DNA from 4 places in the Paenibacillus sp. P4_E11 genome. Region 2 is predicted to be linked to each of the others. Evidence: riboswitches for the same ligand, from Rfam matches in the RefSeq annotation. Region 2 holds a riboswitch; each other region holds the start of a gene.
The links. Region 2 has a riboswitch for cyclic di-GMP ahead of AC1DWB_RS27550 (serine hydrolase domain-containing protein). Riboswitches for the same ligand answer to the same signal wherever they lie in the genome.
Positions count from the first base shown of each region.

Region 1 (7,592 bases), on a different contig from region 2:
GTAATGGCGGCAATTAGTTTGTTGCCGGAACAGGGAAAGGAACGCCCAGGCGATGGCCAACGATATTCGAATTTGTGACAAATGCAAGCATATGAAAGTGAAGACTGCTCTATCCAAGCTGCAGAAACTAGCTCCGGATAGCGAGATCAAGGTAGCTTGCAAGTCTTATTGCGGCCCCTGCTCTCGTGCGGCGTTCATCTTCGTGAATGGGCGCTATATAACCGCGCCTACGGAAGATGAAGTTATTGAGAAAGCATCGAAGTATTTGAAAGCCTAACGCTTGCAGGCGAGCCTCGCCTGTCGTATGAAGAGCATCCTGCCCGACTATCGGGCGGATGCTCTTCGTGCTGCTTCCAGGTATGGGTAGTTCAGCGTTTCTTGGGTTTTCCAGCCGTTCCTCGCTGCGGACTTCTTCGTGTAGGTTTCCTGGATTGCTTCACTTTGCGGAATAGAATCAAGCCGTTCACAATTCCCGCTAAGCCGATTATGACAAGCATGAATTGCAGTTGCAGCGAATCGGGTTGAACCAGGTACACATACAGGCAAGCGGCCGCGAATAGGATCGCCAAGCCTAGTTCAATAAGGGCCAGAAGTTTCAATAATCTACGATTCGGAGTCATCTTCCACCTCAAGGTCAAGTTTACTCTATCATACCATAGATGCAGGGCTATTCATTTTTTTGTGTCGTATGGAGGCGAATCTGTTATACTGGAAAAAAAGGGAAAACAACCCGGTAGGCAGGTGACGTCCGACATGTCTTTTACAGTATTGATTGTTATCGCCATTGGAGTGCTAGCAGTATTCACCTTCACCAGCAGCGCCCGACTTTCATCCGATCGTGGTTCTAACCGGAAAGGGGCTAAGCGTGGAGAAGTTTCGGACAATCTGGTGTTCAATGGCTCGCCGCCTGCTTCAGTTGGATTGCGTTATGGTGTACCACTGCAGCCGGCCGTAGATCGTCTGGAACAAGCATTTGCCGAAGGCGAATACGCCGAACGGATCAAATACAGGGTGCTGCAACGTCATTCGCGCATTACATCTTCGGAATATGACTGGCATTTGGTGGAGTTGAAGCGATACTTCCTTATTGTAGCGGTGCTGAAGAACGTACCTATGTTCAGCAGTCGGGTGGATGATATCTGGCATGAAATGCTCTTGTTCACTCGAGAATACCAGCAGTTCTGCGATAAGTTCATTGGTTTCGCCGTGCATCATGCTCCGTATTTGAAAGCGTCACCAATGCCGGAGGAGAAAGCATGGTTCGACTGGGTGTATGCACAGCTGTTCGTGCCGATGACTTATAGTTCGCGTATATGGCAAGGGTTTTTCCAGGGACCGCTCGGCATAGATCATATTGAAGAGTTGGAACGGCTACAACCGGATGCCTTGAAACAATCATTGTTCAATGGAAGATCAGTGGATATGCATCGCGAAGTCGAGCTAACCGTCGACTGGTTGATCCGGGAAGCAAAACGCCAAATCCAGCAAGCATACCTTAACAAACAATCTAATCTGCAGAATCAATCATTAGGAAGCAGCGGGAGAACCGAAGGATTCGGAGGTARGGACTTCTCTTCGATTGCAGGTGCGATGCTCTTGTTCTCCGTACTCCAGCCGACCGATTACGCGAAGCAGATGAACGAGATGCTGAACGAACAGAAGCGGGCGGCAGAATCATCTACCGATACAATGGCTGGTGATGGGGCGTACAGCGATATAGTAGGCAACATTGAAATAGATAACGACTCTAGTGATCAACAAAGCCATGATGCCAGCGGTAATGAATCCGATCCTGGTTCAGATAGCAGCGGGGAATGGTTCGGCTACGGGTCGGACGGCGGGAGCAGTGGTGGCAACGATAGCAACGATGGTGGCGGAGGAGACGGTGGCGGAAGCGAAGGGTCAGGATCTTCCTCAGACTGACGACGCCATACCAACTATCATGGACATATACAAGTCATGGAATGGTGAATACCATTTATTGTTTTGGGAAAACAGGCATATATCCAATCCTTCCCCTCCCTACCTTCATACAGTAGTTAGTGTGGTGCAGCCACAGATATTGTAAGGCAGAGAGGAGACTGAATATGGGATTCGTTGGAGGCGTTGGTGCAAGTTGTGGAGTAGTTAGTCCTTTTTCAAGCGTTGGTATTGTATTGGTATTATTCATTCTGTTGGTAATTATCCTTCGTTCTTGCTTTATTTAATACGGCTTGAAGGACGATCACCGAGGAAACCGGGTCCCTGCCCGGTTTTTTCCCTGTATGGAAGACGAATAGTGACATATTGAGTAGTAAAATAGGAATAAAGAACGATGTACAAGGACGCACAATAGATTATGCTTGGTAAGCAACTATAGAAATTACGACAAACTTCGAACATTCTCGATAATGGCAAACCTGGCGAAAGCCAGCGGCGCAAAGCTACAGGGGCTACAGCCTTCGGGTCAAGCCAGCCAGCTACCGAAAGAGGGTTGGAGTTTTTTTATTCATACCTCGAACGGCTTAGCGATACGAATTAGGGATAAAGGAGATGATGGATTGTGTACGGCGAGACAAGTGTGGCCGAACAAGGGTTTTATTTCAAGGTAGGCGGCGATTTTTTTGGTATGTATCACACGTCTGAAGGACCTAAGTTATTTTTTAACCGGGACAAGTACAAGCTGAATGATAATTGCTGGGATGTGGAACTTGTCATCGGGCAAAAAAACAGTCTGTTCACGTTTTATTGGAAAGGGGAAGTGAAGATTTCATTTCGCTGCTCCATGCATCACGAATCGATCCTATCGTTGTTCCACTTGCTGCAAAATAAGACAGCACGTCGATTCGCTTAAGACTCAGAAGGGAATGCCACTTACATAGAGCGCCACTCTTGTCTGTGCCGACGGACACGCGTAGTGCTTTTTTTGTGCTGTAAAATCTAGGGCCCCCCGCAAAGTAATAGGAGTTTGCTTCAAAGGCCTCACGTCACTTTCCACTTTTGTGGGGTTATTTTGCCGCTTGACGGCCTTTCGTCACGTTCTTATTTGCTATACAATGGAATTAATAATTGAACTCGGCACATATCAAGGTTGGACGGCGAATACCAGGCGATTGATGATAAGGAGCGGAGTCTAATGAGGTTATGGGACTGGTGGAGGAAGAAGTCGTATGGCAAGAAGCTATCGGTGCTGCACACATGGAATGCCTGGTTAGTGCTGCTGCTCGCCGTGACCGGGATCATCCTGTTCATTCCTTCAATCAGGGGCGAGCTAGGGGCCGTACGGGTGTGGACGAAGCAAGCGCATATCTGGCTTGGTGTATTGTCGGCTCTGATCATCCTCATGTACATGCCGCGTATGATCCGGCACATTCGACAACTGCGCGGCAAGCCTGAGCAGCAGTGGAACCTTGGTGTTGTACTAGTGCTGCTCGCGGGGTGGATTATATCTGGCATAGTTCTGTGGCAGTTCCGCCATTTTCCAACGACTTGGACGAACACGATGCTCGTTGTACATGATTTGTTCACTTGGGTTGGCGTGCCGTATGCCATATACCACTCCGTGACGCGCAGCAGATGGTTGAAGATGAAGCGTCCTGGTGCAGTGCTACAGCGTGATCGACAAGATGGAGCCGCACGTCGGGAGACTCCGCGTCAGCCCATCTCGGCCAGCTCTGAATCGGATGTCAGCGGCAGCGCCAAGACATGGTCACCTTCTCCCCGCTCACTCACGGATAAGCTGCGCGACGTCATGTATACTCGCCGCACGTTCATTCGCTGGAGCTTCGTGGGGTTGCTGGTGCTGCTTATCGGGCCCAAATTCGCCAGATGGCTATTCGGCGGAGGTAGTGGAGGGATCGACCTGGCGAAGTACGATCCGAATCAAGACGGCAACCGGATGCTCCCGGCTCCGCAGCCTCTTCCTGACTCCGTGGTGCCGCTTGGCGGAGGGAGTCAAGGCGAATATCGCATCTATAGTGTAACGCCGATTCCGGCGTTCTCCTCGGATGATTGGAAGTTCACGATATCCGGCTTGGTGGATCGACCACAATCCTGGGATTGGAAGCAGTTCATCGATTTGAATCGCAGTGTACAAGTAAGCGACTTTCACTGTGTAACCGGGTGGTCGGTGTATAAGAACACGTGGGAAGGCATTCCGCTAGCTAAGCTGCTGGAGATGGCAGGTGTTCAGTCAAGAGCGAAGTTCGTCAAATTTTATTCCGGCGACGGCGTGTACACGGATACGCTGACGATGGCTCAGGCTGCACTGAGTGATGTAATGGTTGCAGTATTGTTGGATGGTAAACCAATTCCCCAAGATCTCGGTGGGCCAGTCAGACTGATTGTTCCGAAGATGTATGCGTATAAGTCGGTCAAGTGGTTGCAAAGCATTGAATTGATCGACAAAGAACATATTGGCTACTGGGAAGTGCGAGGGTATGATACTGACGCATGGGTCCCCGGTTTGAAGCCCAAACAGGGCAACATCTAAACCGCCTTATTTAGAAAATCTCGAACCGGATGCTGTATTCCTTACAGCTATTGGGTATCGAGGTTTTTTTGCGTTCATTCAAGTTGATTTCTTTTTGTATAGAAATCACGTAATATGGAGGAGTTAAGAAAGGAGTACGACTACATATGGCATCCAGAAGTGAAGATGAAACCGAACAACACAACAAGGAACATAGTTTGTATATCCACGACACTAGCGCAAGGACGCTTGTCGGTGACATATTAATCCCGTTCGCCTATGACGAGCTCATGTGCCGCAAGGTCGGTGAAGGCGCAGCTCCTGTTGCCCACGTCTGGCGTCATGAGAAGGCATTGGTGCTGGGCTTGCGCGACCGTCGCCTGCCTATGGCGGAGCTGGGCATTCGCTGGCTTAGCGCTCAAGGCTATCAAGTTGGGGTTCGCAACTCTGGTGGGGCGGCGGTTCCGCTGGATCCTGGTGTACTGAACGTCTCGCTTATCTTACCGAATGCGGTGGGCAAGCCGAACTTTCGGGCTGGCTTCGAGCGGATGCGCCAGCTTATTACTGAAACGCTTCAACGGTTCGGTGTAGATATCGAAGCGGGTGAAGTAGCAGGTTCGTATTGTCCGGGCGACTTCGATCTGTCTATCGATGGGCGGAAGTTCTGCGGCATCTCGCAACGCAGACAGCAACACGCTTATGTCGTGCAAGCTTTCGTTGTTGTGGAGGGCCATGCGGAGCGTCGTGCGCAAATGGTGCGTATGTTCTATGAGATGGCGACCGGCGAGGAGAATCCTCAAGGTATCGACGAGGACGGAGCAGGAGCTGCTGGAAATGCGGGAGCGGAGGCAAGAGCAACAGGAGCTAGTACAGGAGCAAAGCAAGAAGTAACAGGAGCTAATGAGTATGATCAGGTTGGGGAAGACGGCGGTACAGACACAGGGTTGGCTTACCCGAGAATTCAGTCCGGAACGATGGGTAGCCTAGCCAACCTTGCCAGCGGTAAAGGGATCACGATTCGCACATTCGCCTTAGCTCTGCAGCAAACGCTGCAGCAGTGGGGGGGCTTGACGACTCGACATCCGCAGCTACCATCGATGGACGAGCTTCAGCAGAAGGCGGCGGATTTGAAGTTGAGGTATGACAGTTGATGGGTTTGCCCTCAGTGACTGGTGTGAGTTAGACGGAAAACCCGTCTAACTCGCACCAGCCAAGGCGGAAAACGATGAGATAGACGGAAAACCCGTCTAACTCTACCCAAGCCAAGGCGGAAAACCACGAGATAGACGGAAAATCCGTCCATCTCGCCCAAGCCAAGGCGGAAAACGATGAGATAGACGGAAAATGCGTCTAACTCGCCCAAGCCAAGGCGGAAAGCGCGGAGATAGACGGAAAATCCGTCTATCTCTACCCCAATTAACCCAAGAAATGATGTAGAGCTTCCGGCAGCTCAGTCTGCCAAAATCCCCAGATGTGCTTGCCATCCTTCTCCAAATACGTCAATCGTGTATGTCGCTCCTCCAACAGCTGTCTCGAGATTCGGTTCGCGGCCAAGAAGTCGAATACCCCGCTGTTCGTCTCCACACTTTCCTCCTGCAATCCGATCAGCATGTACAGTTCAAGCGAAGACAAGTCGCTTTCCAAGCGCAACCGATCTTGCGTGCTGGGAAGAAACGCCCCGGACAACGTAAGTACCCGGGAGAACAGGGCCGGATAATCCAACGCCAAGTGCAGCGATACCGTCCCGCCGAGCGAGTCTCCCGCCAGCACACGAGATTGCGTGTTAGGTCGAGCGGGATACTTGTCTTCAACGAACGGGACGAGCTCTTCCACGAAGAATCGGCAATAGGCTTCGAACCGCGTACCCTCAGGCGCATATTCTTCAGTCCGCACCGCCTTATCCACGTCTACTGCGACGATGATGGCAGGCTCCAACCCCTCATCTAACACAAGTCGTGTCAATTGAGTCACGATCCGTCCAAAATTAATAAAATCTTCACCGTCTTGGCAGTATATTACGGGGTAAGTCAACAGCTCGTTATATCCCGGGGGGAGCGCAATTCGAACAACCCGTGTTTGATGAAGATGCAGAGAGGGTATGTGTTCCTTAACGATCGTGCGTTTATAATAAATGGATTGATCCATAGCGAAGTCTCCTTCTGAAGTCCAGCCTAGGGACTGAATTAATAGTAACCTGGAGTTATTTCGTTGATTTTGGCACAAAATAACCGAAGTAAATCAGGAAAACGGATGGAATCAAGGAACAATCAAGAAGCAAGCAGGGAAAGTTGTCACTAGCTTTTTTGAAAACTGTACTATATAATGAGTATGCCCTGTTATACTTGATATTATCGAGAAATACACGTTCCATAGGTACAGTATTACACAGTTTAGTGGAACAGGTTATGTAATATACTATAACAGTTTTCAATTCAGGCAGCAAACAATTCTAGTTCGAGGTGATCGCCATGAGCAAATCCTTATCCGAAGTCAGGATGGAAGACATTCAACCGTTGACGATACTTTCCGCTGACGGAACCGTAATCGATCAAGAAGCCGTTCCCCAACTAAGCGACGAACAATTGCGTGAGCTAATGCGCCGCATGGTGTTTACCCGTGTATGGGATCAGCGTGCCGTAAGCTTGAACCGTCAAGGACGACTGGGCTTTTATGCACCAGTATCCGGGCAAGAAGCTGCGATGATCGGCAGCGAGTTCGCATTAGTGAAGGAAGATTTCGTATGTCCAGGTTACCGGGATATGCCGCAGATCGTATGGCACGGGTTGCCTATGTATCAGGCGTTCCTGTATTCCCGCGGCCACCAGCATGGCGGGCAAGTGCCGGATGACGTGAATGTGCTTATGCCGCAAATCATTATCGGTGCACAGATCGTTCAAGCTGCCGGTATTGCAATGGGCTTCAAGAAGCGCGGGTTGAAAAATGTAGCGATTACGTATACCGGAGACGGCGGCTCATCGCAAGGGGACTTCTACGAAGGCATGAACTTCGCAGGTGCATTCAACCTCCCGGTTATTTTTGTCGTACAGAACAATGGTTATGCGATCTCCACTCCACGCGAGAAGCAATCCGCAGCCAAGACGATCGCACAGAAAGGTCTTGCCGCCGGAATTCGCAGCGTACA
Region 1 is NZ_JBFUIX010000010.1:34,392-41,983, forward strand. It holds gene AC1DWB_RS06515 (iron-sulfur cluster assembly accessory protein) at 1-17, shown strand, start outside; gene AC1DWB_RS06520 (YuzB family protein) at 53-277, shown strand; gene AC1DWB_RS06525 (hypothetical protein) at 369-620, opposite strand; gene AC1DWB_RS06530 (glycine-rich domain-containing protein) at 754-1,923, shown strand; gene AC1DWB_RS06535 (YjcZ family sporulation protein) at 2,088-2,207, shown strand; cyclic di-GMP riboswitch class I at 2,383-2,467, shown strand; gene AC1DWB_RS06540 (hypothetical protein) at 2,543-2,833, shown strand; gene AC1DWB_RS06545 (molybdopterin-dependent oxidoreductase) at 3,116-4,471, shown strand; gene AC1DWB_RS06550 (lipoate--protein ligase family protein) at 4,618-5,601, shown strand; gene AC1DWB_RS06555 (alpha/beta hydrolase) at 5,867-6,595, opposite strand; gene pdhA (pyruvate dehydrogenase (acetyl-transferring) E1 component subunit alpha) at 6,919-7,592, shown strand, end outside.
Region 1: linked by a shared signal. The riboswitch ahead of AC1DWB_RS06540 (hypothetical protein) and the one ahead of AC1DWB_RS27550 (serine hydrolase domain-containing protein) in region 2 are both predicted to bind cyclic di-GMP.

Region 2 (7,592 bases):
CATTCGTTCTTGCCTGGATACTGATATAATCGGTTGCAACACGCTTATTGATCGGCAAGAGCTTCACCGGAAGCGCTAATTCATCCACGCTTGCATCAAACCAGTCATAATCATTTTTGTAAGGCGAGTACGTATTCATATACAGCATATTGTTCGCCGTATCGAATTTGAGCAGGCGCATGTATCCCATGCCGCCTTCCGGTTGTGTTTGATAATTGGCGAATACTTCATGCACCGTGCGATCGCCGATCGTACGAGCATTGTGTTTCGGTGTATTCGTATGATGTCCGTTCACGACCAAGAACACATTTTTATTCGGCAAAATCAATTGTTTGTATACTTCTTCCGCCGGTCCCCCATACTTCCCACTTCCGTCCATATACTGGTGCAGGGCAATGATAGCATTGCGGTCGGCATATTTTTTCAAAACACCGTTTGCCCAATCCAAATCCTGCTGCTCCGGCTGCCAACCCATATAGACAATGACAAAATCATGCCCATTTGCCGAAATGAGATCATAGTGATCCCGGTTGTTTTGGAATTGTCCACCATAGTACGAACGGTTGGCGAATCGATCCGCCCCGAACCACTTGACATATTCGCTGTAATCGATCGGCTTGTCTATATTCGGTTGCACGTCGTGGTTGCCTGCAAGCACGCCATACGGGATATGGGCATCGTCCAATATTTTCATACTTTTGTTGGCATTTGCCCATTGCTCAGGTCGGAAGCCGTCATCTACGATATCTCCCGTATGAATGACATATTTGAACTTCTGAGCGGAAGCGTGATCCACAATCCATTGGCTGGTCGCGTCGTATATATTAGGATACGTCTTAGAATAGAACTGCGTGTCCGGCATCCACACAAAACCAAAATTGTACTGATCCACGGTTTGCGGAGGCGGAATCAGATCCTGTACGATTACATTCGCCTTGTGGTCACGAACCATATCAGCTACAGCAATGGCGCCTTTTAAGGTGATGTCATTTTCGTCCGGGGCAATTTTCCAGTCGAGCTCCTGCCACAGGCTTGTCGTGTAGTTCCAAGCATATAAGGCCACACGTCGGCCCGGCAGCGAATGCCCTTTCCAGATGGCATCCACCGTTTTCGCGGACGTCAGTTGTTCGTTAATGATAAATTCAAATCGCTGATATGGGAATTTCTCCGTATCATCCGTTGTCATAAATTGACCATCCGGAGCGGAAATGGCCTGAATTTGATCGGAGGTGAGCAGCGTTTCGCCAGCAGGCGTCAATGTGAGCGGCGGTTCCGTATCGGTAGCGTTCGTGTATGCTTTATGACTTAAACCGTCTTTAAAATCATATTTGTATGCCTTCAAGAATGTTGCGTTTAGCGCATCTCCTGTCGGATCCTCAATCTTTACCTTCAATACAGGATTCGTGGAAACGTCGGCGGATTGATCCGCAGGACTTACCAGATGCGGCGGACGCGGATTTTCTTCCTCGCTTGTGAAATTCACTTCTTGAACCGCCACATTACCAGCGTTATCTTCGACCGTCAGCTTCAGAAGATGCGACCCTGGCTGTAAATCCACAGCACGCAACGAGGATGTGTCCACGATAGGGGATCCATCCAATGTCAGTTGAAGCTTCTTCACACCGGAGCCGCTATCCTTAGCAACATAGCTAAGGGGAATGGTTCCTTTGTAGCTTTGATTGTTTACCGGGGAAGCAACCGATAAGACCGGCAAAGTGTTATCCACTTGAACCGTCACTTGAATGGGAGCCAATGCATTCGTTGCATCCGTTAAAGTTAATTGATGGCTTCCATCCTCCAATGGGGTCGTATTCCAGTCAACCAACAACGATTTAGCCAACGCGGCTGGAACGGACATATTAAAATCTTTGGATAACACGGCTGTAGCCGGATTTGGCGGAAAGCCGTCACCTAATTTAATATTTTGAGTAGCCGGTACATTCGGATCGGTTATTGGGGTCCCGTCACCCAAAACTAATCTCATATTGCGAATTGTAAAATCATCGTGGTTGTCTGCCAAGTCATCCGGAGCTACTGTATTGCCCGATCGTACAGTGATTTTATTCATACCGGCATGTAATACGTTGGTTGGTACCGGCACTTCACATATAGCATATTGCATGATATCCTGTGTGATCGTGTAAATGAGCTGGTCGTTTACGTATACGCCGTTCTTGTATCCCAGGGATGCTTCTATACCGCTGCCTTCAAATACAATTTTAGCCGGGAGAGTTAGAATAGTTCCAGTATTCGTTACGGGTTGACTATCGATCTTCAGTTGCAAATCCGATTGACTTCCGCCCATCCCTTTCACTTGTAGGTTGCCGCGTACGTACTGATTGTCACTTAGATTCAAAGAGAGCTTGTCTGGTTCTACTGGTACTTTCACATGCGCTTTGTAATTGGTGTTTGTCGGAACACGTGATGTTTTATTTTGTGAATCCTTCGCCGTAATGTAATACTCCAACTCGGTCGTATTCTGAAGCGCAGACTGTGGAATTACTGCCTTATAGATAAGCGATTGAAGAGCAGTCGGCTGCATGATAATATCTTGAAAATATTGATCCTCCGCATCCGGATTTGTACTAAAGGACAATGTGACGTTTTGAGTCAGGTTCTCATCGTATACATAGGCCGTTACCGTTAAATCCATTTTCTCCGTACTCGTAATCGGCGTATGAATAATATCGGGCGGGAGATCTACAGTTGCAGAGCCCGGAGCAGTCGGAACTTGGGAAGGCTTTACTACACCCGGCGTCGGGACGTCTGCTAGTCCAACCAATTGCATAACCGTGGTACGATCCTCCGGGAATTTGTATTCAATACTTTTTCCGTCAGGAGAACCTTCCGTGGTCGTATATGTAGCACGCACCACTTCTTGATCGCTGTTGTTCGCAACAATAAGGGTTCGGGTATCATTGTTGGGCAATCCACCTTTTGTCGATACGATGGCAATACCGCTTTGGCGCATTTGGAGCTTATAAAAATTCAAGAAATCAACTAGGGTTAAATTTCCATTAGACGTTGCATTCTGGATCCAAACAATCAACGTGGAATGCGGCTGAATAATCTTATCTTCTGTCAAACGCCAAGTTTCCTTCGAACCGTCGAGAGCCAGACTCGTAATCGAGTAGCCCGTCGGTGAAACGGGATTGTCAGAGTTATTATAGAGCTCAATAAACTCAAACAAGTCCGGAGCCGGACCGGCCGGGTTCGTCACGAGCTCGGTAATGAGCAGATCCGGTACGTCCGTAGTACCCCCCGGCGAGGCTGGAATAGGTGGTACTTGCGATGGATCGACGGAACCCGGAGTTGGATCAACGTTGCCGAGATTCTGCATATTGATGGAACCGTCCTCAGGATATTTGAAGATGTCCGCTTTCCCATCCAGCGCTGCTCCCGGCGCTGCAGTATAGACATATTTAGCCTTAACCATGTCTCGGTTGTCTGCTTTATTCACTAGCGTAATGGTTCTGGTGTCGGTATTGATCATCCCGCCGTTTGAGTTAATCGACGTCATATTCGTATTGGCTGGAAGATTGTAGAAGGTTAAGAAGTCTGTATTCGTTAACAGACTATTTTGTGCCTGGGCATTGGAAGCAATATTACGAACCCACACAACGATCGATTGATAGGGCTGTACCACATTATTATCGCTAAACGTCCAGTCTTGCTTCCCTCCATTGGGAGCCACATTCGTCATCGCGTAATTCTGCATCGAAACAGGTACATTTGAATTATTATAAAGTTCTACAAATTCATATAAATCCGGTGCTGCACCTTTCGGATTCACGACCAATTCGGTAATGAGCAGGCTTGGAATCGAATCACTTGCACCTGCTGCCGTTACCCAACTTGTGTTCGGCGTCAACATCATGATAGCAAGAATAAATGCTATCCATTTCTGATAAAATCGTTTCATTGTGTGCCTCCTGATAGTCTGGTAGATCAATATACTATAACAATGAATGATTTGACCTGTGTTATGTAGGTATGAAGGTTTTATTAACGTACTCAAATCTCTTACATAAAAATAGCCCAAGCGGAAACCGCTTGGGCTGGCAAATTAATGTGACCTTTCAAATACTACTTCCTAACAACAACACATAGCATTCCACATGACTCGTATGCGGGAACATCCAAAATCGCCATTCATGCGACCTGTTTCACACAGATGGCCATGTGGATTGCTTTTCGATAGATGTTGAATCAGTGTCTAAAACAGAGTTGCGGTGTCCGGGCCAGAAAGTCCACTTGCCCAGGATCAGCGTAATGGCCGGTACGAGGAAAGAACGATTCTCAACATTTCAACTTTGATGTTTTTTCATGCGAAATCGACCGAACCAACCGAATAAATTCCATGCTTCCCTTCAGTGCCATAAGTACAGCCATTATCTTCAGCCAAGGGATTACATCCGGCTGAAAGATTGTTGCAATATGCCATACCGGCACAACTTGAGTCATACTCAACATCAGGACAATAAACAGACCTGCAAAATCCAGGACAATTCTTGATATAACTTTGATAGATATTTTAGTATGGCCAGAATTGTCAGGACTCCACGGCCCAAGACAGCGCTTCGCAGTTCGAGCGGTCGTGTATAATAACCATGCGCTGAGCATGAATATTAATCCATTTACGAGCAAGTATTTCTGCGAAATGCTTAGACCAGATCCTCCAATCGGTTGTTCATTCAGTAAGTTTATGACCCCGGAGGCGATGTGGGTAGTCGTAATGACGTGTGTTTTGGGCCAAGCAGCATCGATCGCGTCAAGTACGTTAGCGAACACGATAACTCCCAGTTTTTGTTCCGGAACAATATAAGTTTGGGCTTGGAAGCCTATCGAGCCACCCGGCTGACCGATAACCGGTAAACCGTTAATGTGATCTGTCATCCAACCCATGGCGTACGTTCCCGGAACAGGTTCGGTCTGCATAAGTCGTATGCTTTCCGAAGAGAGCACGGAATCATCTTCAAATCGGCCGCCGTTCATTTGGGCAATCAAGTATTGGCTCATGTCCTTCGCACTGGAATAGAGGTAACCCGCCGGCGAATCCCCTGCAATATAAACATAGGGGCCATGATAGGCAGCGTTGTACCCCAATATCCGACGGTAGGGCGTAGCCAGTCCGTTAACAGTTGCTTCATCGAGCGTCATAAAGCTGTTATGCATTGACAGAGGGCTGAAAATATGTTCCTTCACATAGTCGCCATAGGACTGGCCGGATACTTGTTGCACAATATAGCCAAGCAGTACATAATTTGCGTTCGAATACCTGTAGGGATGTTCGGTTTGATTGGTTTGCTTTAAAAACTTTTCCGCATAAGACAAGGCGTTTTTCTCTATAGCGTTTTGATATCGATCGTTGACACTTGCCAGCGTGTTGCTAAATGTTGAGATTTGGGTGAACCCGCTTGTTTGATTAAGTAACTGACGTACAGTAATGGACTCTGCACCGTTATACTTAGTGGGGATATAGCGCTGTATAGGTACATCTAAGTCAATTTTTCCTGCTTCGACAAGTTGCAGAACGGCCATAGCAGTAATCGACTTGCCGATCGAACCTATTCCGAAAGGGGTTTCAGGTGTTACAGGACGACCCGATGAATCAGCTTGACCGTATCCCTTAAGGTAAAGAATACGATCCCCCTGTACAATCCCGAGAGCCAGCCCCGGAAGACGTTGTCGTTTCATTTCACGAGCAATATACGCATCCACTTCGGAGAAAACTGAAGTTCCAGATCGCTCTTCTTGCATACTACCATCGCTTCGCGCTGAACCGAATAGGGGGAAGATGAACAGACCACACAAGATTATTACTATAAATCTCATTCTCATTTCCATCCCACCCATCCCTAGTTATCTTTCTGTTAATAATTTCAGGGAAATGTTGAATGTCAATTTCATCTTTATGAGTATCGTGTAGACCAACGAATCAAAGAAAACGGGCAATAGTATTGTTCAAGATCCAAATCAATCGATTCGATGAGCCATTTCTTGAGGTTCTCATTCCCTTGGATATAGTAGATTTCCAAAAACAGCTGCTCTTTAGATGTATAATAGTTATAGAAAGTTCCAACACCAAACACGACCCCATAGGCCGTGTTTGGCAGATTGGGTAGCCCGGCGGTCATCACTTGAACAGTGAGAAGATCCGTGGCTTTGCGTCACTGCCTTTCGACAGTTTGCCGCTTTCTTCCTGTCACTCACACCAATATGGTTTCCCGCCCACCCTTACGGCCCGCCCCCATATCCTTTAACACGCGCCGCGCCGCACGTCTTCCGCTTGCCGCCGCAGCATCTGCCAAATTTTCTCCATGGGTGGCCCAATCTCCCGCCACGTAAAACCCTGCAATTTCGGGTACGGCTGGACCTGGAAATCGATCTTCCCTGCCTAAGTGCATATAGTCGTAGGCTGCAACTATGTTGGGGAGGTACTGCCTAGCAACGACTTCCTTCTGCCAGCCCGGTTGGATCAAGTCCAATATTTGTTCGAGGAGTCGTTCGTCAGCTGTTGGATCCGTTCCACCAGTACCATTATATTTAACAATGTGTACCACCGAAGTGCCATCTTCACTTAATCGAATAAATTTCGATTGATTCACGAAGTATATGGGTTGATCAACACCCAAAACGGAAAATCGATTTGGTACTGGAAGCCGCTTCAAAGAAAGAGTCAAACTTGCCGCCTGAATGACACGAGCCTGTTCTTTCCAACGTAAAACAGAATTGCAACCCGCATCTCCTAAGAGCTGGGAGGTTACTACGGGTGGGGTGGCGGAAATCACATGCGTGATGTCCATCTCTTGGCCGTCAGCAAACTTTATTTTACGAACGGCTCCATCATGCTCGATTTCCGTAACGTTTGTTCCTGTCATCATGGAGACGCCTGCCCGAACTGCTTTTTCGTAAAGCTGATCAACTAAGGTTTGCCAGCCATCCTGCACATAGACAATGCTATTCTTTTTCATCGCGCGTGCCATAGAACGTATGACGGGGCCAGCCAATTGGTGATCTGGGGCTTGTGAGTACGTTTGTAACCTGAATAATGCGTAAAATATATGACGAACCATCGGATCGCGAAGTTCTTGTTCAATCCAACTCCGCAGACTGATAGCCGGCACTGAATCGGCATCGATTTTTCCAAGTTTGGTAAAAAACTTTAACAACTCCATCTTACCTGACCAGCTTATGTTTCGAGAGATAATAAATTTAAGCATAGGGGTTACCTTATTGTTCCATAGAACCGATACGTTTACCGAAGGAGATCCCCCTTCCATTCTTATACCTAAATCTTGAAAGATTTCATCCACTGCCCCTCCCCTGACTATTGCATGATTGCCAAGATCGAAGATAGCCCCGTTTTTCTTGACAGATATTGCCCGACCACCAAGTTGGCTGGCCTTCTCGAAAAGGACAACGGACTTACCTGCTTGGGCCAACTCAATCGATGCCACCAAACCCGCAATGCCTCCACCAATGATTGCCACATCAAACTGTTTCATCCAACATACCTTCCTTCGCTCGGCATAATCACCGATAGATCAATTCGAAGCCCAGCGCCTCACGCAGGACGAAAACCGCCCGCT
Region 2 is NZ_JBFUIX010000112.1:6,402-13,993, reverse strand. It holds partial or broken gene AC1DWB_RS27555 (lamin tail domain-containing metallophosphoesterase family protein) at 1-3,922, opposite strand, end outside; gene AC1DWB_RS27550 (serine hydrolase domain-containing protein) at 4,300-5,847, opposite strand; cyclic di-GMP riboswitch class I at 6,118-6,203, opposite strand; gene AC1DWB_RS27545 (phytoene desaturase family protein) at 6,210-7,508, opposite strand; partial or broken gene AC1DWB_RS27540 (sigma factor) at 7,552-7,592, opposite strand, start outside.

Region 3 (7,592 bases), on a different contig from region 2:
CAACGAAGTAATCAAACGACTCGTTGATGAGCATGGCTATACGACCGGTTCAGCCAATGAGCTGCTGCGCTATGTAGGAAGCCTCCTGAATCGCTAAAGAACCCCACCAAAATAAAAGTCCGGAGCTAGCTGAATGTCAGCAGGTTCCGGACTTTTTTGTATGCTATGAGGTCGTAATGCAGTTAAGGACGCTTCCTTGGCTTGGGCGTCTTAGCGAGCTTGGGTAGATGCTTGAAGCTGCGAACCATCTTCCCCTTACACAACGGACAATCTGGTGAAGGTGATGAAGCGAGCTCCTCGCGAATCCATGCTTTGCATTCCTTATTGTTGCACCTGAATATCGGCATTGGAGTTAATTCTGGTTTTGCTGTCTCTGTTAACAAATCAATATACCCTCCCGAATCAATAAACATTCCTATGGCACTGTAACAGATATCAAGTTTCATTACAAATAATTAATAATTCCAGCAAGTCCGACGAAATGAAATCGAGTGAGGTGCAGGAATTATTATGTCATCCTATTATAGGAATTACCTATTAATATTAAAGCTTCTATATATTAGACGTATAACTGGACTGGGATCATAATGAAACCAACAAGTAAAGAATTAGATCATTTAATCAAGGGAGCTGCTATTATGGAAAAGAAAGCAAGTGTGGATCAAGGAACAACGAGCATCAACATAAGTCAGGTATGGAACTCGAGGCTTTATGACAATCAGCTGGGCTTCGTCTCGGAGTACGGCAAGGGAGTCGTGAACTGGCTTGATCCCCAGTCCGGCATGAGGGTACTTGATCTGGGCTGCGGTACCGGTGATCTGACTGCTCTGATCGCCTCATCAGGCGCGGAAGTAGAAGGCATGGATGCATCGGCGGAGATGATTGCTGAGGCTAGGGCCAAGTACCCTGGCTTGCCATTCGAGGTCGCCGATGCACAAGACTTCCGCACATCACCGTCCTATGACGCCGTCTTCTCGAATGCGGCGCTGCACTGGATGAAGCGCCCGGCGGATGTGATCCGCGGCGTCTGGGATGCGCTGCGGCCCGGCGGCCGCTTCGTCGGCGAGTTCGGCGCGAAGGGCAACGTAGCGCACATTGCCACGGCGCTGGAACGGGCCGTCACGAGGCGCGGTATAGATGCCATAGCCTGCAATCCTTGGTATTTCCCGACCGCAGGGCAATATGCCACACTGCTGGAAGATCAGGGCTTCACGGTCGATCGTCTCGTGACTTTCCAACGTCCGACGGCATTGAATGACCGCGAACATGGGCTTCTCCATTGGATCGGGATGTTCGGTGGAGCCTTCACATCAGGGTTGACGAACGAACAGCTGGAGACGGTTTATCAGGAGATCGAACAGGAAGTTAGGCCAGCATTGTATGGAGAACAGGGCTGGATGGCGGACTATGTGAGACTGCGATTCGAGGCCAGGAAGCCGAAGTGACAACATGAATAACAAATAGTCCGATATGCCTATTAAACAAGGGCGGGAATCTATGATACTATAGTCTCTGGTTGGTAGTACATTAGCATGATTTGGCAAACCCGATCGAAAGACGGGGACGCAAAGCTACGGGTCTTCAGCGCAAGCTATGACAGCCGGGTTGCCCTCTAGCGGATCTTATGAACGCTGTCATATGGGCAGCGTTCTTTTAATTGTTTAGCAATGCGACAACATCAGTGTCAGGGGGTGCTAATTAATGGAAGAAGTGAAGCAGTTGAAGACCGATTTGCATCGATTAACTGTCGAATTGATTGGAAATTGCGCTTACAGCTCGATGATTTCTTCGAATATTGAATTCAAGACCCCGATTTACTGTACGAAGTTCACTGGCAAGATGAATCCGACTTGCGTCGATGTTTCAACTTGTCTCGCTTGTCAGGAATACAAAAATGGCTTGGCCCGATAACGAGCGAGAGTTGTGGAATACGCACCTTACATAATAGAAGCCCGGACTCCATTGTCCGGGCTTCTTATTCGTCTTCTTAGATTGTTAGCACAAGTACATCATTACTTGTTGACAGGCACGGCATCCTGGAAGTATACCTCTAGCGTTATACCACGTTCGGAAATTTCTTTGGCGATGTCAATCCCAACATAGCGGATGTGCCAGGGCTCGTAGTTGTAACCGGTAATACTCTCTTCCGCCGCAAGCAGTAACCAGAAGTGACAGGCCGAGTAAGGCTCGACAGCCGATGATTTACGAGTAAACAAGTGCGGGGCCTCCCATTACTCGGATGATGCAAGCATTATATCATGATTCGTAGGAGGCTTGATAACCGTACGATCCGCATCTTGTGCCGCGAATTCGGGATATGTAATATTTGATTCCAATTGTGTTAAGGTAGCATTATGTTAGCAATTGGTCGTATGATGAGAGAATGATTCACAATTAGGAGGTAATACATATGAGCATCGTCCGAATGCCGACTTGTTATTACCGACAGCATGATGCAGATTTCAGTCTCCAGATTCCTGCAGGAGGGTTTGGCGGCTGGGCCAAGACAGATTATGAATTCGATCTGAACCGTTCGGCAATCGTTGTGATGCACGCTGGTGCGTTCGGGACACCCGAAGAGTCTTCAGGCAGATACCGCTCTGTTGAATACTTGACATGATCGAATGAAATTGCCGCGATGGTGTTCCCCACTCTGCTGCAAGCGGTGCGGAAGGCAGGGATGAAGGTGTTCCATGTTCTCTTCCCAGGAGACTATTACCAGCAGCTTCCCGGCTACAGCCGCGCCATCTCAAACAACTGTTGAAAAGAGGGGCACCGAGCCGGATTCTTACCTCAGACGGATTCAGAAATTCAAGAGTGAACATGTGTTCCCTGGAATTCATCGGCAATATGACATCGATCATCACGTATATCGGCTTTGCCATTGATGGGTGTCTGTTGTCCTCTCCTGGTGGAATGCTGGACATGTCCAGACGAGGACTTGCCTGCTCCGCGATTAGAGAAGCCGTTACGGCCATTGAGACGAAAGAGTCGGCACCCTATGAAGGGGCGAAGGCCATTGCACTTTGGCGGATATCGATCCTATTCGGCTTCATCTATGAACTGGACGACTTCATAACCGCGATCCGAAGCGACTAACGAGATTTCTACATGAATGTGATTGAAGATTGGCTAGCTAGCCAGGAAGGGGACGACATGCAAAGGAAGACAAGTACAACCATCAGGTGGATACCAGCCGTCCTTATTATGGCTGTTATCTTTTATTTCTCCTCCCAGCCTTACCATCAGCAAGACCTCAGACCGAAGCTTCATAAGTTGCTTCCTGAGCAAATGATCTCCGAACAGTTCTCCAATATTGAGTTTAACTATGCCGGTGAGACCGTCAGCATAAATCGCCTTGGGGTACCCGGGTTTGTGGAGTTTTTTATTCGCAAGGGGGCGCACCTATTCATATACTTCTGTCTGGGAGGGACTGTGGCATTTGCACTAGGGCATATGAAACGGCGGGGACTGCTGTTTCTGTACAGCCTGCTGATTTGCTTCTTGTATGCGGGATCAGACGAGTTTCATCAGAGCCTTACCGGGGACCGTACGCCCTTATTGATAGATGTGGCGGTTGATACGCTCGGGGCCGCAATTGGAATCGGGTGTATGTTGCTCCTGTTGTTGTTACATGGGAAGATAGTCAAGAAGTAGAGACTGGTCGATTCATTGTTGATTGAAGCAAAAACAGCCGTTCCAAGTGAAGGACCCCCGTTGTTCAACCCAATAGGTAATTTAGGTTACGGCTTGATCCAGGTCTTCTACCCTGTTATATAGCGAACGTTCGGCATAAGAATCTCTAAGCTTAAGTTGCTTAATGAGTTCCACAAATGCCTCAGATGAAAGAGTGATCTACGGATAGCGTTGGGTTGATGTCGGGTTTATGGTTATTTTCGGATCACTCTTCCTCCTCCCCGAGATTATACAGCGGTTTAGGGATATCAAGTGACAATAAATAATATCTGTCCGAGAAACAGGCGGGGTTAGTCCCTGGCTGTTCTTTTTTCTTTGACAAGAATACTTATATATGTAAAAGGCATGCGTCTCAGTCATGTGGAATTTTATTGCCCTGCTTCATAATTTAGGGCCTCCTTTATTATTTCCACTAACCCCCAATACCTCTCAAAAGCCTATAGTGGTACGATTACACTGGTGATGATTATGTTTATTTCCCCTATGCTACTCGAAACAGCCAAAAACCCATTTACACATCCAGACTTTATATTCGAACCGAAAATCGATGGACATCGGCTGCTGCTCACCCGCCAGGACGGGAACTCGCGGTTGTATACTCGCCATAATAATGATTGTACTCTTCAATACCCAGAACTTTACGATCTAGCAGAGGACGACATCTTACTTGACGGAGAGGTCGCTTGCGTCGATCAGTCTACCGGCGTGATTGACTTTGAATCCGTGATGGAGCGATTCCAGGCGCGCAAGGCTGACAAGGTGCTCCGGCTATCGGCCACGCTGCCGGCCAACTACATTGTGTTCGACATCCTTCGGTACCGAGGGTGGGACGTGCGCGGTTGGTCGCTCATGGAACGAAAGGAGCTCCTTGCCAGCATCGACTTCGGGAACCCGCGGATCAGTGTCGTACCTTACATAGAGCGGGAAGGCGAGCAGTTGTTTAATGAGATGGTGGCACGGCAAATGGAAGGGATAGTGGGCAAGCGGAAGAAGTCGGTTTACTCGGTCGGACAGCGGAGCCCCAATTGGCAGAAGATCATCAACTGGTCCTATGCGGAAGTGACGATCAGTGGTTGGAAGAAAGCAGAGTTCGGCTGGTTAGCATCGGTTCAGAGGGATGGCCGGAATCGCCCCGCTGGGATAATTGAGCTTGGAGTTGCGCCGGCGCAGAAGCAGGCATTCTTCCAGGTGATCAAGCCATATATCACGGGGGAGGATCGCGATCACGTCTACGTGGAGCCGAGGATTCGGGCTAAGGTGAAAGTGAGAAATTGGACCAAAAAAGGACTCTTGAGGAGTCCTGTGTTTGTAGAGTTCATTGTTTAGGCATACTCCATTTGTTTCGGCTGTTGGGCTTTTATTTTTTTAAACGGAAGCCCGGTTTTGGCAAGGGACCAGCCGAATTCAACTCATCACTGGCGAATCAATGGATAAATAGAGGAGAACAGTCCCTTGGCAATGACCTCATGTCCTTGATCATTTGGATGTACCGCTGCGAAACCGCGTAAAGCATCTTCTGCATGCCCACCGCGGTATCCGTATATTAAACTGTGCTCGTTACCGGAAAACCACCGATCCACCCGGGCAACCAGACAACAATTTGTTTTCGCGGAGGCAGTAATTAGTTGATTCATAGTGCGAATGGCATCCACAGCAATTACGCTGTTTGGGAATGGATTGTATTGGGTGCAGCAGATGATGTGTTTCACTCCCATAATACGGACCAATCCAAGTATTATATCAAGTCTTCTTTTAAACCGGTTCATCATCTCTAGAATTGGTGTAGCGGGTTCTCGGAGCGAGGACAAGGCAAAATGAATCAGATCATTGCCGCCGATCCATACTGTAACCACTTTAGCACAACTAAGGCGCGAAGGATCTGCATAGATCTCTTCTGCAAGGTCAGCACTAGTCCAACTGGGTTGGGCAATCACGAATCGTTTTGCCTGAATTCCCTTTAATTTTAGCATCGAGGTAACTCTAGATGGATATGCTTTACAGCTAGAACTTGCTTGCTGACCAAAAGTGATCGAATCGCCTAAAGCTATATAACTAATCATACTCTCCCGCCTTATTACTCTTTTGTCTTTAATTTATGTATGGAAAGGATGATTTTCTTGTGTGATAGCCCCTTTACAAGGTGTGGTTATCGGTAGGTTACCAAGGGAATTTGTTGCACTGACAGGACACAATAGTTGTCATACTGGTAGGTAGTCTTCTTTCGTTAACCAATAGCACAACATTAAGATTAAAAGTGACATCACGGGTACCATTTTCGAACTGGGCGAATATCCTGCTTCTAATATTATATTAATGGAGGATTTCGAAGTGATACCAATGTATCCATATTACGGTTATGAGACACGCTGCCGGCAAGTGCCAATCACATTTCCATCGCAGCATCAGGACGTGCAGCCTGGTTTGGAGTATCTAATGAACCCGACTCCAATATCCGACAATCCCGAATACAAGGGAAGTGGCAAATTGGCAGGGAAAATCGCCATCATTACCGGAGGCGACAGCGGCATCGGACGCGCCGTCGCAATCGGCTTTGCCAAAGAAGGAGCGGATATGGCGATAGTCTATTTGTATGAGCGCAAGGACGCCGAGGCGACCAAACAGATGGTGAAGCGCTACGGGCGCCGTTGTCTACTGATCGAAGGCGATTTGCGCAAGCCCTCTTTTTCCACGGAAGTGGTCAGAAGGACGTTGGAATGCTATGGAAAGCTTGACGTGCTTATATTGAACCAAGGCGTCCAGTTCCCTCAGCAGAGCATATTGGACATTTCCGACGAACAGCTCGAGAATACGTACCGGACCAACATTTTTCCGCATTTCTACATGACGAGGGCAGCACTCCCTTACCTGAAGCCGGGCAGTTCTATTGTATCAACAGCATCAGTAACCGCTTATGCAGGCGCTCCTTTGCTTGTTGATTATTCCTCGACAAAAGGCGCGGTGGTATCGTTTACCCGTTCGCTGTCGCTCCAATTGGTCGACAAGAGAATCAGGGTCAACGCTGTAGCTCCAGGTCCGATTTGGACCCCTCTCATCGTATCCAGCTATTCGGCCGAATATGTTAAAACATTCGGTTTGGAAACGCCTATGAAACGCGCCGGACAGCCGTTCGAACTTGCGCCGACCTACATTTATTTGGCGTCCGACGATTCCTCCTACGTGACGGGACAGGTGCTACACGTCAACGGCGGCGTCATGACAGAAACATGAACTGAAAATTGATTTGCAATTTATAACAAAATCCGAAGTAAACCCCGATCCTAAATAACACGCGAAACTTTGGGAATGAAATAACAGCCCCTGTGATTGCAAGGGCTGTTATTTCATGATTTATGAATGCGCTGTTTACTTAGCTATGGGCACAGCTTCTATTACTGCGATTTCCGTACTTGGAGTAATGCAAGACTTTGAACGAATGGATGAATGGGATCCAACTGTACCGCCGAAGTTCAGCTGTGAAAGCTGTGGTGGTGAGATGTACCCGGAATACTACAAGGAGCCACTTGCCGGGTTTTTCTTAGTGGTATCATTTTGTGTCGTATAAAAATATGGCCGGTTCAAGGAACCGACCACAGTGAAAGAGGTACTTATCATGGGATAGTCCAAAGCGAGAAGTCAATGTATTGGAATTAGCGTCCTAAGAGCCGCATTAGATGAATACACCGCGCAATATTATGACTAACAAAATAAAGAGCACAAGGATGATCCCGATGCTAGAAAATCCTCCGCAAGAAAATCCAACCCCACCTATTCCTCCAACGCCACCGTCAAATCCCATTTGTCTTCCCCTCCTTTTAATAAAGATAAGGTAAGATATGAGGGGGGGACCGATTGTGTATGGGCGAACGGTACCCTTCAAATGCACAATTGTGACAAAT
Region 3 is NZ_JBFUIX010000009.1:55,015-62,606, reverse strand. It holds gene AC1DWB_RS06075 (PrkA family serine protein kinase) at 1-97, shown strand, start outside; gene AC1DWB_RS06070 (cold-inducible protein YdjO-related protein) at 183-347, opposite strand; gene AC1DWB_RS06065 (class I SAM-dependent methyltransferase) at 639-1,445, shown strand; cyclic di-GMP riboswitch class I at 1,530-1,613, shown strand; gene AC1DWB_RS06060 (hypothetical protein) at 1,702-1,911, shown strand; gene AC1DWB_RS06055 (hypothetical protein) at 2,013-2,216, opposite strand; gene AC1DWB_RS06050 (hypothetical protein) at 2,411-2,620, shown strand; gene AC1DWB_RS06045 (hypothetical protein) at 2,851-3,099, shown strand; gene AC1DWB_RS06040 (VanZ family protein) at 3,112-3,657, shown strand; gene AC1DWB_RS06035 (ATP-dependent DNA ligase) at 4,165-5,022, shown strand; gene AC1DWB_RS06030 (SGNH/GDSL hydrolase family protein) at 5,109-5,756, opposite strand; gene AC1DWB_RS06025 (SDR family oxidoreductase) at 6,025-6,924, shown strand; gene AC1DWB_RS06020 (sporulation protein YjcZ) at 7,364-7,492, opposite strand.
Region 3: linked by a shared signal. The riboswitch ahead of AC1DWB_RS06060 (hypothetical protein) and the one ahead of AC1DWB_RS27550 (serine hydrolase domain-containing protein) in region 2 are both predicted to bind cyclic di-GMP.

Region 4 (7,592 bases), on a different contig from region 2:
TCGAAATAGCTGAGTGTGCGGTACACTTGCTCTTCCTTCTCATGCTCGGGGTCGTAACGGCGGAACCAGTCGATAATTTCTCTGTAAGGCCCGGCTCCGTGGTGGGCGACCGATCTTTGAAAATTACACAAGTAAGGGAACACCGGCATAGCTACCTTCGGACGAGAATCAAGCCCCGCTACGGCTAACGTCAATCCGCCGCCCTGGCTGTTCCCGCATACCGCAATCCGGGAAGCGTCGATCTCTTCACGCGAACATACGAAATCAATCGCACGTACGCAATCCAAGTAAGCTTGCTTGAAGTAATATTCATTCGGGTCCAGAATCCCTTTCGTCATATGCCCGCCTACACTTCCGGCACTGTAGGAAGCACGGTCCGGCGTGAGACCGGATTGACCGCGAGTATCCACAGTCAGCGAAGCATAACCCATAGCTGACCATTGCAGCAATTCATAGACTCGGCTGCGACTCCCGCTATAGCCGTGGTAACGTACGATAACCGGCATCGGCCGTTTTGCAAGCGCTTCCTTAGGCACGACATACCAGCCATGCACCTTCGTTCCGTCTGCACCATCATACACAATATCGTATCCGTCAACCGATGCGACCGGATAATCGATCCGAGTGAGCTGGGCATTTAATGGGATCGCGCTCGACTTCGCCAATTCCTGTTCCCAGAACGCATCGAAGTCCTTTTCTTTCGTCAAGCTAGGCTTGTACTCCCGTAGTTGTGCTAAGGGCATATCGACCAATGGCATACTAACAGCTCCTTATTCGTCCTTTTTTACAATTAGTGACAAGTTCTCATTCCATATGGTACTATATTCCTGATGTTTCGTAAATATTGATAAAAGGCAAACCCGTCCGAAAGGCGGGGACGCAAATCCACGGGTCTTCCGAGCCGGACGTCTGGTACAGACTTCAGGTTCTATGATAGCCGGGCTGCTCATTCGAGTCAGTCGCTGCCACCGGTAGCGGCTGTTCTTTTCAATGATGCCTGAGCGCAAGGGAGCCTTCTCGATGGATGAATTGAACCGGATCAAACATCTGACATTGTCGGTTACGAGAGAGCTCGTAGCCAACTGCCGATTCTGCGTTGAAATCGCCCTCGACCCCGATGACAAGACACCCATTCAATGCATCAAGTTTTCAGGAAACTCAACACCAATCAGCGTTAATGCTACAACTTGCCTTACTTGTAAAGAATACTTGAAGAAGCGATTGCCTGTTCCAGATGAAGGGTGGGCAAAAGTGGAAAATGACCTGTAGAAACAAACAGGTAGTACGACCCAGAATGGGTCGTTTTTTGTTAGGGTGCTTATTGATTTAGAGCGGCTTCTGTGTCAATATAAGGCTGATGAACTTACTGATACGAAGAAACAGGTGACTCCCAGCGAAAATGATGAATCAAGCCTTTTTCCGATTGTTAACCGAGCTATCCTCCCGAAAATGGATTTCCAGCATTACCGGTGCATTCGCCCAATCGAGCGTGAGCCGTCTGCTAATCCCCCGTTTCGCCAAGCTGTATGGTATTCGACTGGATGATGCAGAGAAGGCGGTGAGTGAGTATCGTTCGCTGAATGAATTTTTCACGCGGAGGCTGAAGCCAGGCTTACGGCCGATTCATGAAGCAGTCGACTCCCTGGTCAGTCCGGTCGATGCCTTGATTACCGGTATCGGACGGATCGAGTCCGGTCAACTCCTGAACGTGAAAGGGCAGGATTATACGATTGAGGAGCTGCTCAACCAGTCGCCTCGTATGGTGAACTACAAGAACGGATTCTATTATGTCCTCTACTTGAGCCCGACCGACTATCACCGGATCCATGCTCCTGTCTCGGGCCTTATATTGGAAAAAGAACATGTGCCGGGCAAGGTGTATCCTGTCAATGATTTTGGCTTAACGCAGATGAGACGCGTGCTGAGCCGCAACGAGCGACTGATCACCTACATCGAGCATGAGCACGGAGAGATCGCGGTCGTGAAGGTCGGTGCGATGAATGTGAGCAGCATCCGCTACTCGGAAGCGCTGCCTGATCGGCTCGAACGAGGCGGCGACCTTGCGTACTTCGAATTCGGCTCGACGGTCGTCTTGTTGACCGAGACCGGAATCTTGACCCCTCGAGCCGACTTGCAGGTCGGTTCTAAAGTCAAGATGGGCGAATCACTCGGTACTTTGCATGATAAGTAAGGCGGGCGGTGTGCGGATATTGAGGCTGTCGATTAACTGTTGATAGAGGCTAAGACGGCCGTTCCGAGTGAAAAAGGACCCTTAGTCATCCCCACAAAGTGAAGCTAAGCTCTGTAGTATTTCCGAGTACTTTGTGGGGGGCCCGGGTTTCAAACATCTTGTTTGAACCTCCTTGATTGTATAAGAGATTCAGCGGTGGGAGGTTCAAGCCAAAACTCGCCAGGGTCCTCTTTTTCACTCTCCACTTCCCTTGTCCACAGTTAATCGACAGCCTCATATTTCATGTTACAGCTCGCTCGGCACTGCCTTTAAAGACGAGCAGTAACATAAGTACAATCAGAAGCACAAATGCCATCGAACAAGCACAAAACGGTGCCATCCTGTACAGGGACGGCACCGTTTTGTGCTTGAAGTAGACAATTCATTACTTTCCAAGATGTGCTTCCGCTTGCCGATATACAATAGCCGCCACACGCATCCGTTCCACTCCCTCCTCAATTCGCTCTTCCGATAAGTGGGAGAATATGAAACACGCGCTAGCATATGCATTTTCGTAAAAGTAACTCCTTCCATCTCCCCATACAACTCCCGCCTGCTTACAATGTGTCTGGTATCGTTCGTAGCTGGCCTCGTCACCGCGCCAGCGGGCGAACACATGCAGACCGGCATCGGAGGGCACGACTTCGAACAGTGTGCCCAACTCACGATCGAGCAGCCGCCGGAACAGCTCGAATCGGCGACTATACACTCGGCCCATGCGGCGCATATGACGCTCGTAGCCGCCACTCCCCATGAATTGCGCTAACGCCCGCTGCTCCAGAAGGGATGCGGGGTACGGCTCATATAGCCGCAGCGCCCGAACAAACGGCTCCAGGAGCCGTTTCGGCAATACGGCGTAGCCGATACGCAGCTGCGCTTGCATCGTTCGCGAGAAGGTGCCGACATAGACGACGCGCCCGGCGCGGTCGAGCACCTTTAGCGGTTCAATCGGCCGCCCATGGTGGCGGAACTCGCTGTCATAGTCGTCTTCGACGATGACAGCGCCGCGCTCGGCGGCCCACTGCAGCAGCGCCTGCCGACGAGGCAGGCTGAGCACCGTCCCAGTCGGGAATTGCCGACTGGGCGTCACGAACGCGAGCCGGGCATCCCACGGCTCGATCACCAGCCCCTGGCCGTCCAATTGGCCAGGGACAGGCACGCCGCCGGCGGCGCGGACGGCCGAGACAATCCCGGTGTAACCGGGATTCTCGATCACGGCCGGCTCGCCAGCGTCCAGCAGCAGCTGCGCGGTCAGCGCCAGCGCTTGCATGGACCCATTGACGATGACGATCGCGTCCGCCGTCACCGTAATGCCCCGCGCCCGCTTCAAGTGGCGGGCAATTGCCTCGCGCAGAGGCAAATAGCCTTGCGTGGGGGCGGTCGCGCCCGGCGTTTCCGTCTTCTCGCGGACTTCCGCGTACAGAAGACGGCGCCATTCAGGCGCGGGGAACGGCACAGGCTCAACCTGGCCGAAATCGAACACTATGTCCCCGCTGTGGAGCTCTCGCACATGCTCCAACGGACTGCCACCCTGTTCTTCTTGCCTCAACCCAGTATCACCCGCCCGCCCCTCTCTTCGCGATGGCTGAGATAGTTGGCCAAGGCGGCTCCCCCAGTCTGACAGTCGAATGTGCATAGGATCCCCGACTTCCCCATCAGCGGCTGCTTGCCGGAACCGAATATACGTCCCGCTCCCCGGCTCCGCCTCCACATAGCCTTCAGCGGCGAGCCGCTCGTACACTTGATTGACAACGCCTCTAGACAACACATATTGACGACCGAGATCACGGCTGGACGGCAATCGGGTTCCATACTCCAATCGCCCGCTTGAGATCGCTTCCCGTAGTGCATAGTACAGCGCCGTCTGCTTGTAGCGGTGTGTCTCCAAATTCAATTCAAATGGGATATGAAATTCCATTCAATCCTCCCCTAACTTATCCGCCGCAAAAAGTGGTCCATTCAAATCCATCATAATTGGTGCTTTTTATTTGTCAATCCACTTTATAAGATAAGACAAACAAGGAGAGGGTGATCGTCGTAAGAAGAGAAGAATTTGATATGGCATCCATCGAGGAGACGGAGTCGTTCCTGCAAGAAATGAGCTTCGGGGTGTTGGGCTTGCACAATGGGGAGTATCCGTACTTGGTGCCACTAAATTTCGCCTATACCAATGGCAATATTTATGTATACGGCAGCAAAATCGGGCTTAAAATGGAGGCGCTCGGGGAAGATCTGCGTGTCAGCTTCAGTGTGGCCAAGGAATATGCAATAATCCCATCTTACTACTCGGACCCTGTATTCGCTTGCCCGGCGACAGCTTATTTCAAATCCGTTCTGATTCGGGGGAAAGCGGCGGTTGTGGTGGATTTGGCGGAAAAAGCGGAAGCCCTATCTGCTCTGATGGAGAAGCTTCAGCCAGAGGGCGGATATGACCCAATTGATCCAAACATTCCTGCTTACGCATCACGGGTAAAAGGTGTGGCCGTTGTGCGGATCACCCCCGAGCACCTATCGGCCAAGTTCAAGTTCGGTCAGAACCTGCCTGAAGCGAAAAATGAACATATCCGCAATGAGCTGCTTCAGCGGGACAAGCCGATGGATGCGGAAACCGCCGAGCTGATGGCCCGCTACTGCCCCGCACATCGTAGCAAAACCTAGCCTACTGCTGTCTAACTTCTCATCAAATCGAGGAATGTGCAGCGATATGGGGTCCAGATAGAAGACGATTCATGAACTCAAATAGTGGAAAATTCATCCGTTATTTTTATATTAAATCCCAAAAGCGAAGGCAAAAATAAAAATAAAGGAAAATTCATCCGTTATTTCAGGTAAAAAAACGATCTTCTCAGCAATAGCGGAAATTTTCTCCACTAATTTGCTATTCTCGCAATATTCGCGTACAACAAAAAGGCCAACAGGGAACTCAGTTCCCTTATTGGCCGTTCAGCCCTTCAGCCCTTCAGCCCTCCAGCCCATCGCCTCAGCTCAAGACTTATACCCCCGGCCCGTCACCAAGTGCGTGATCGCCGGAATTTCCTGCTCCAGCATAGCGAAGATGCCTTCCGGATAGACCGGCCGTTTCTTCAACTGAGATAGAGAGCGCCACACCAACTTAACCGAGGAATGCTCCTTGTGCCACAACGGTTCGGGAATATCGTTCGTAACCAGCAGCTCGCACCTGTGAATCAACGTAACCTGATGGTGCTCCTTGCCATAATATTGGAAAAAATGTTCGTTCACGACCAGCAAAGGCCCCACTACGACCTCAAGGTCATATTCCTCCATAAACTCACGGATTATGGCCTCGGATGCGGTTTCTCCGTACTCTACAGTGCCTCCGGCGAACCGATAGAACGATTCGTCCTCATCGCATTGCACGAGCACTTCTCGCTCTCCCGCTCGATCATTAGCCGAACGGCCTTGCCGGAGCATAATACCCGCCGCTCTAAGTTTCGGATTCATAATCGCATGCTCCCTTCGGACAAAAAGGACATAATCGAGGCTGTCGATTCATAGTCGATTGAGGCTATGACGGCCGTTCCAAGTGAAAAAGGACCCCTAAGTATACCCCGCAAAGTGAAGACAATGCTCTGTCGTGAATTCCTAGTACTTTGCGGGGGCCCCGTAAGTTCTAACATCTTGTTTGAACCTCCTTGGATCGGCTAAGGGGTCTAGCGGTATGGAGGTTCAAGCCAACTCGCCGGGATCCTCTTTTTCCATTTCCACTCATGTGTGCGCTATGTATCGACAGCCTCTAATCTCCTCTGTCATAATCCAACTTTTCTCTATTGTACATTACACGGGCACGGAAAGAAATTCCTGTTTGTTCTCTAATTGCTTGTATCGGTAAGTTTTCAGACTTCTATACATGAAGTGCACTCGGTGGTGACGCTCCTCCTCACAAGTGATATAATAGCGACATAAAGTCGAACTATACGATTGGAAGGATGACTTGATTCAAATGAACCCAATGGTGAAGCAGCTTAATGAAACGATTCAGAGAGAGAACACACATGTATTCGACATGCTATCAGGACTAGGCAAAGCGATTTATTTCCCCAAAGAAGGCATCTTGAGCCAATCGGCCGAAGCTAAGGTTAAGGCTAAAACCTATAACGCGACAATCGGGATTGCCCTCGAGAACGGTCAGCCGATGCACCTGAAATCCATTCAAGATACACTTAGCGCTTATTCGCCCAAAGATCTATACGAGTACGCCCCGCCTGCGGGCAAGCCAGAGCTTCGCAAAGCTTGGCGCAGCAAGATGATTACCGAGAACCCTTCCGTTCAAGGCAAAGGCTTCGGGAACCCGGTTGTCACGAACGCGCTGACACATGGACTGAGCATCATTGCCGATCTATTCGCCGATGCGGGCGATGCGGTTATATTCCCCGACAAGAACTGGGAAAATTACGAGCTGACCTTCGGCGTTCGCCGTGGAGCTGAGATCGTCAACTTCCCTCTCTATAATGAGCAGAATAAATTCAATTCCGATGCCCTGCGCGAAGCCATTCTGGCCCAACGCAATAAAGGCAAAGCGATAGTCGTACTGAACTTCCCGAACAACCCGACTGGCTATACGCCGACTCCGGCGGAAGGCAAAGAAATCGTCGCCGCCTTGCTCGCCGGTGCCGAAGCCGGCATCAACATCGTTGCCGTCACTGATGACGCCTACTTCAGCTTGTTCTTCGAAGATTCCGTCACAGAATCGCTGTTCGGCCAACTGGCCAACCTGCACCCGCGTATTTTGCCAGTCAAGGTGGACGGTGCTACGAAGGAAGAATACGTGTGGGGCTTCCGCGTCGGTTTCATCACATACGCTTCCGAGAGTGAGGCGCTCTTGAACGCGCTAGAGCAGAAGACGACTGGCATTATTCGTGCCACGATCTCGAGTGGCCCGCACCCCTCGCAGACGTTCGTCCTGCATGCGTTGCAATCACCGGACTTCGAAGCGCAGAAGCAAGAGAAGTTCGACATTATGAAAGGCCGCGCCAATAAAGTGAAGCAGCTGCTCGACAGTGGCAAATTCGAAGGCGCTTGGACCTACTACCCGTTCAACTCCGGCTACTTCATGTGTCTGAAGCTGACCACCGTTGACGCCGAGACGCTCCGCGTTCACTTGCTGAACCAATACGGGATCGGCACGATCGCCTTGGGTACGACCGACCTGCGTGTTGCATTCTCTTGCATCGAGGTCGAGCATCTGGAGGATCTGTTCAATCTGATCCACCAAGGTGTCAAGGATTTGGAGCAAGTCGCCGCCAAGTAAATCCCCACACAGTGTCGCGGGACCTTCCAAGAGTATTCCTATTACTTTACGGGGGTCCCGGACTCTAGCCCCACAAAGTGACGTGGGACCTTC
Region 4 is NZ_JBFUIX010000016.1:38,658-46,249, forward strand. It holds gene AC1DWB_RS09080 (acetylxylan esterase) at 1-758, opposite strand, end outside; cyclic di-GMP riboswitch class I at 844-950, shown strand; gene AC1DWB_RS09085 (hypothetical protein) at 1,021-1,269, shown strand; gene asd (archaetidylserine decarboxylase) at 1,403-2,191, shown strand; gene pdxR (MocR-like pyridoxine biosynthesis transcription factor PdxR) at 2,616-4,148, opposite strand; gene AC1DWB_RS09100 (pyridoxamine 5'-phosphate oxidase family protein) at 4,262-4,888, shown strand; gene AC1DWB_RS09105 (NUDIX hydrolase) at 5,216-5,695, opposite strand; gene AC1DWB_RS09110 (aminotransferase class I/II-fold pyridoxal phosphate-dependent enzyme) at 6,192-7,499, shown strand.
Region 4: linked by a shared signal. The riboswitch ahead of AC1DWB_RS09085 (hypothetical protein) and the one ahead of AC1DWB_RS27550 (serine hydrolase domain-containing protein) in region 2 are both predicted to bind cyclic di-GMP.